Linked DNA regions of Hyalangium gracile. The main gene of each other region encodes a partner of the protein of the gene in region 2 in a complex. Links are inferred from orthologs where the notes say so. Each region holds a gene or a part of one and is shown on either strand. Other genes may lie near its edges. The genes, in order: accD and accB.

The links.
Region 1: the proteins of accB (region 2) and accD are in contact, whole or in part, in a solved structure (PDB 8UXZ), measured with the Escherichia coli proteins. The link is inferred for Hyalangium gracile from one-to-one orthologs.

Annotation. Positions count from the first base shown.
Region 1 is NZ_JAHXBG010000048.1:31,508-34,579, reverse strand. What follows is about bases 313-3,072. They hold accD (acetyl-CoA carboxylase, carboxyltransferase subunit beta), read right to left. Parts: upstream 2,239-3,072; coding sequence 1,387-2,238; downstream 313-1,386. Other genes in these bases: KY572_RS46180 (Crp/Fnr family transcriptional regulator), read right to left, coding at 3,063-3,072; KY572_RS46185 (MBL fold metallo-hydrolase), read right to left, coding at 2,306-3,061; KY572_RS46195 (nucleoside-diphosphate sugar epimerase/dehydratase), read right to left, coding at 313-1,148. Outside these bases: more of KY572_RS46195, read right to left, coding at 1-312.
Region 2 is NZ_JAHXBG010000008.1:119,626-122,826, reverse strand. What follows is about bases 112-3,000. They hold accB (acetyl-CoA carboxylase biotin carboxyl carrier protein), read right to left. Parts: upstream 1,910-3,000; coding sequence 1,313-1,909; downstream 112-1,312. Other genes in these bases: KY572_RS17835 (roadblock/LC7 domain-containing protein), read right to left, coding at 2,628-2,990; efp (elongation factor P), read right to left, coding at 1,942-2,520; accC (acetyl-CoA carboxylase biotin carboxylase subunit), read right to left, coding at 112-1,261. In the rest of the region: more of accC, read right to left, coding at 1-111; KY572_RS17830 (hypothetical protein), read right to left, coding at 3,031-3,201. UniProt on the Escherichia coli protein: This protein is a component of the acetyl coenzyme A carboxylase complex; first, biotin carboxylase catalyzes the carboxylation of the carrier protein and then the transcarboxylase transfers the carboxyl group to form malonyl-CoA.

The DNA.
Region 1 (3,072 bases), on a different replicon or contig from region 2:
GGCCGGTGCTCCAGGCCCACCCGCATCAGCCGGTCCAGGTCCCGGATGTCCGCCACGATGGAGCTCACCTTCAGCTGCGGGTGGCGCTCCTGGAGCTGGCGCACCAGCAGGTAGAGCTCGTTCTCGTTGATGTCCAGCAGCACGAGCGAGGCGGGCGCGTGCCCCGCCACCTGGCGCGCGATCTCACTGCCGATGGAGCCCGCTCCTCCGGTGACGAGGATGCGGCGCCCCGCGACCAGCTTGTGCATCTCCTCCTGGTCGAACGCGATGGCGTCCCGGGGCAGCAGGTGCTCCGGGCTGAGATCGTGCAGCATCGCCGCGGTGATCTTCTGATCGAGCCACGCGAACGAGGCGGGGATGATCTTGAAGCTCACGCTCTGGTGCTTGCACAGGCCCAGGATGTGCCGGATGCGCTCGGGGGACAGGCGGGGGATGGCGATCAGCACCTGGCTCACGCGGTGCTTCGTCACCAGCTCCGGCAGCGCCTCGATGGACCCGAGCACCGGCTTGCCGTTGAGGAACGTGCCGCGCTTGCCCGGATCGTCGTCCACCAGCCCGATGACGTGCCACGGGCCCTCCGGCGTGCTCAGCAGATCGCGCAGCAGCAGATCTCCCGCGCTGCCCGCCCCGACGATGATCGTCCGCCGCGCGCCGCGCGCCCGCGAGCGCCGCTGATCCAGGTACCACTGCCGCGCCATCCGCGGGGCGAACCGGTAGACGCCCATCAGCGTCGTGGTGAAGAAGAACTCCAGCGCGATCACCGAGCGCGGCAGGGGCTCGAAGTGGAAGAAGGACCGGCTGGCCTCGAACGCCACCGTGGCCAGGGCGTTGGCCATGACGAGCCGCCCCGCCTCGCTCAGCCCCGAGCTGCGGAAGGACCAGCGGTGCAGCCCGAACCCGATCACCGCGGCCAGGCGCAGCGCGAGCAGCAACGGCAACCGCTGCTCGAGCGCCGCCTGCCACTGCGCGGGCATCGTCCCATCGAAGCGCACCAGCGCCGCGCAGAAGAGGGCCCCCACCGTGATCGCCCCGTCCAGCACCAGGACGTACAGCGAGCGGAAGTGGGGCGACCACCGTGGACTCCCATCCCACGGATCGCCTGGACGATCGGCCCCCGGAAGAACTTCTCCGATCACTCCTTGCGCCATCGGTTCTCCTCCCCCAAGCGCTGGCACATTCCCCCCACCCGGCTCGCCCTGCCTCGTCGGGTGGGAAACGTCGCGCAGCGCTTCCCCCGATTGGCGGCCAGACAGTGGGGAGGGATCGCTCGGGTTCCAAGCTGCCCTGGAGCGCTGGCACCGGAAGACGAGCCGCGTGCACGGCACCGGGCGCCAACCCCGTCCCTCAGGGCAGCGCTTTCCCAGGTTCTTGGAGAGAGGAGCGGGCTCAGCCCAGCAGGCCGAGGACCTGCCCCAGCTTCGTCCGCAATTCCTTGCGCGGGACGATGGCGTCGATCATCCCGTGCTCCAGCAGGAACTCCGAGCGCTGGAAGCCCTCCGGGAGCTTCTGGCGGATCGTCTGCTCGATGACGCGCGGGCCCGCGAAGCCGATGAGCGCCTTGGGCTCGGCCAGGATGATGTCCCCCAGCCAGGCGAACGAGGCCGCCACGCCGCCCGTCGTCGGGTGCAGCATCACCGAGACGTAGGGCTTGTTGCCGGTGCGGAACCGCGCGATGGCCGCGGACGTCTTCGCCATCTGCATCAGCGAGAAGATGCCCTCCTGCATGCGCGCGCCGCCGGAGGCCGAGAAGATCAGCGCCGAGCACTTCAGCTCGTACGCGCGCTCGAACACGCGCGTCACCTTCTCGCCCACCACCGAGCCCATGGAGCCGCCCATGAACTCGAACACGAAGCAGCCCACCGACACCTGGTGGCCCTCGATGCGGCCCACCCCGGAGATGAACGCGTCGTTCTCTCCCAGGTTCTTGCGCGTGGACTTGAGCCGGTCCTTGTACTTCTTCGAGTCGGCGAACCCGAGCGGATCCTGCGGCTCCAGCTCCTTGTCGAACTCCTCGAAGCTGTCCGGATCCAGCAGGCCGCCCAGCCGGGCGCGCGCCGTCCACGGGTGGTGGTGCTCGCAGTGCGGGCACACCATCCAGTTCTTCTCCAGCTCCTGCCGGTAGATGATCTCGTCACAGCTCTCGCACTTGGCCCACAAGCCCTGCATGCGCGAGGGCTGTTCTTCAGCGGTGGGCTCCTGGCGGGTGGAGATACGGGGCTTCTTGGAGAACCAGGCCATGGGAGGCGCGGGGTTAATCCGCCTGGGGGCGTCCGTCAACCCCCGGCTACGACGCAGCCCGTCAAGCTCAGAACTCGAAGGTGTCGCCCAGCTCCAGGATTTCCACTGGGAGTCCGGACAGCTCGCGCTTGAGCTGGCTCACGAAGGCCGGCTTGAGGTGGTAGAGCAGCACGCTGGTGCCGTTGCGCTCGAACTTGGCCAGCTCCTGCTGCACGGTGCGGGGCGTGAGGTGGCCGGACAGGTCCGCCAGCTCCTGCAGCGCGTTGGGGAAGCTGGTCTCCAGCAGCAGCGCCTTGAGGTTCTTCACCCCGTTGAGCACCTGCCACAGCTTGTCGGTGGGCCCCGTGTCGCCGCTCATGGCCATGGAGGACTGGCCGTTGGAGATGACGAAGCCGCAGGACTCCACCGGGTGGCTCACCGGGATGGACTGCACGCTGTAGCGGCCCACCTGGAAGGTGCTGCCGGCGCGGAACGCCTTGATGCGCAGCACCGGGTTCTTCTTGGTGGGAATGGCGGTGAAGTCCGGCCAGAGCGAGTTGTTGAACATGTACTCGCGCAGCGACCGGGCGCACTCGCGCGAGGCGTGGATGGTGACGGGGCGGTCCCGCCGGCCGATCACCAGGTCGGCCAACAGCGGCAAGTCCTTGATGTGGTCGAAGTGGCTGTGGCCAACGAGGATGTCGTCCACCCTGCAGAGCTGATCGAGCGTGAGCGTGCTCGTGAGCGCCCCCGCGTCCAGCGCGAGCACGTCGTCCACGAGGAAGCATGTGGTCCGGCACGAGGGCAGCTCGCCACCGTGACAGCCGAGGACTTGCAGCTTCACACTAGAGGTCT
Region 2 (3,201 bases):
GGAAGGGAATGTTGGTGCGGATGCCCTCCACCACGTACTCCCCGAGCGCCCGCTGCATCCGCTTGATGGCCGTCTCCCGGTCCTCCGCGTGGACGATCAGCTTGGCCAGCAGGCTGTCGTAGTACGGGAGCACGGTGTAGTTCTCATACGCAGCGGAGTCCACACGCACGCCATACCCGCCCGGCACGCTGTAGCCGGTGATGCGGCCGGGCCAGGGCGCGAAGGTGACGGGATCCTCGGCGTTGACGCGGCACTCGATGGCGGCGCCGCGCATCTGGATGTCCGACTGCTTGAAGCGCAGCGGGTGGCCATAGGCCATGCGGATCTGCTCGCGCACCAGGTCCACGCCGGTGACGAGCTCCGTCACGGGGTGCTCCACCTGGATGCGGGTGTTCATCTCCATGAAGTAGAACTGGCCGCGCTCGTCCAGCAGGTACTCGATGGTGCCCACGTTGTTGTAGCGCAGCTTCTGCATCGCCTCGACGGAGGTGCGCCCCATCTTCTCGCGCAGCTCCGGGGTGAGCGCCGGCGACGGGCTCTCCTCAATCAGCTTCTGGTGCCGCCGCTGCACCGAGCACTCGCGCTCACCCAGGTGGATGACGTTGCCGTGCTCGTCCGCGGCGATCTGGATCTCGATGTGGCGCGGCTTCTCCACGTACCGCTCGATGTAGAGGTCGCCGTTGTTGAAGCTGGCCACCGCCTCGGCCGCCGCCGTGGAGAACGCCTGCACCAGGGCGCCGGGCTCGCGGACGATCTTCATCCCCTTGCCGCCGCCGCCCGCCGCCGCCTTGATGATGACGGGGAAGCCGATCTCGCGGGCAATGGCCTCCGCTTCCTTCGGATCCTTCACCACGCCGGTGCTGCCGGGCAGCAGCGGGATGCCCGCCTCGCGCGCGGCCTGCTTGGCGCGCACCTTGTTGCCCATCAGCCGCAGCATCTCCGGGCGCGGGCCGATGAAGCGGATCTTGCAGTTCTCGCACACCTCGGCGAACTCGGCGTTCTCCGAGAGGAAGCCGTAGCCGGGGTGGATGGCGTCCGCGCGAGTAATCTCCGCGGCGGACAGCAGCTGCGGGATGTTGAGGTAGCTCTCCTTGGACGGCGGAGGGCCGATGCACACCGCCTCGTCGGCGAAGCGCACGTGCAGCGCGTTGGCATCCGCCGTGGAGTGCACCGCCACCGTGGCGATGCCCAGCTCCCGGCAGGCGCGGATGACCCGCAGGGCAATCTCCCCGCGGTTGGCAATCAGCACCTTCTTGAACACGCCCTGCCCTCCTCGTGGGCCCCGCGGCCGGCGCGTGGCCGGCCTGACGGACTACGCCGGCTCGATGCGGAACAGCGCCTGACCGAACTCCGTCGGGTGGCCGTTCTCCAGCAGAATCTCGGCCACGCGCCCGGGCACGTCGGCCTCGATCTCGTTCATCAGCTTCATCGCCTCGATGATGCAGAGCACCTGGCCCTTCTTCACCACCGAGCCCACCTCCACGAAGGGAGGCTGGTCCGGGGCGGGCGTCCGGTAGAACGTGCCCACGAAGGGGCTCGTCACCAGGTGGCCGGGCTTCTCGGCCGGCTTGGCCGGAGCCGCCGCGGGAGCCGCCGCCGGGGCCGCCGCGGGAGCCGCCGCCCGAGCAGGCGCCGCGTACTCCACCGCCGGCACCGTCACCGGGCTCACCGACGGGCTCACCGGAGCGGCCTGGTGGACGATGGTGGGCGCGGGCCCGTGGCCGCGGCGGATGTACAGCCGCTCCTCGCCTCGCTGCCACACCAGCCTCGTCACGTCCGAGGCCTCCAGCATCTCCACGATCTGCCGCAGCGCCTCCACGTCCAGGGACGTCGCCCCCGGCTCGCGGCCGCTACCACCGGCCGGCGTGGGCTCGCCCTCGGGCCGCGTTGCCTTGCGCTTCGTCGCCATGCGTCCCCTCCCGACCCGGGCAGCTGCCCGGACTATCCCCCGGTGGCCACGCGCGTGAGGTACTTCCCGTCGCGCGTGTCGATCTTCAGGATGTCCCCCTCGTTGATGAAGAGCGGGACGTTGACCGTGTAGCCCGTCTCGAGCGTGGCCGGCTTCAGCGCGCCGGACACCGTGTCGCCGCGCACGCCCGGATCGCACTTGGTGACCTTCAGGTCCACCGAGTTGGGCAGCGTCACGCCGATGGCCTTCCCGTTGTAGAAGAGCACCGAGACGTTGATGTTCTCCTTCAGGTAGTTCTTCGCATCCCCGAGCTCCTTCTCACTGAGGAAGGTCTGCTCGTAGTTGCGGGTGTCCATGAAGTAGAAGTCCTCTCCCTGGACATAGAGGTACTGCATCTCCTTCTCCTCGATGTCCGGCCGGCCCACCTTGTCGCCCGACTTCATCGTCGGTGTCAGCAGGCGGCCCGAGATGAGGCTGCGGATGGAGGTGCGCACGATGGCGGCGCCCTTGCCCGGCTTGACGTGCTGGAAGTCGACGATCTCGAACGGCTCGCCGTCGATCTCGATCTTGAGGCCCTTGCGGAACTCGGAGGTATCAATGACACCGGCCATGGGAACAGCTCCTTCGGACTGCTGAAAAAGTCCGGGGTGTCTAGCCGATGGAACTCCCCTTTGGAAAGGGGAAAGCGGTGGGGCGGCGCGTCGAGCGCCTGCCCGCCTTACAGCTCGGCGCGGACCTTCGGCGCGGTGACCCGCAGCACGTAGCGGCCCTTGCCGTAGTTGCCCTCCGCCTTGAGCGCCAGCACCAGGAAGTACTCGGGCGACACCATGCGGATGATGGTCAACACTTTCTCGCTGTTGACACTCAGCTCGGTGACGGCGCCCGTCTTGAGCACGTCCGCGGCGTTCTTCAGCTGGGTGAGCAGGTTGGCATACTCGACCCAGGCGCCGTTGAGCTCCAGCTCCCCCGCCTCGTCCTTCTGGTACGTCTCCACGGAGATGCCGTCGAAGCCCATCACACTGCACGCAAGGGCACCGTCGACCTGATTGACCACCGACTCTAGGTGTGCGCGGAAGGACATGGCGGGGTGCGCTTAGGCAAAGAAGAGGAGCCCGTCAAGCCTACTGGCACACGTACGGGGCGCCGTCCTGACCGGGGTTGGCGCACGGGAAGTCCGCCGTCGGCCTGGCGGTCTGGTTCTCCAGGCACCCCACCCCCCGAGTGAGCTCGATGGGGTAGGTCACCTCGTTGGTCTCCACGCCCCGGCCGGAGGCCAGCTTGCCCTTGATCTT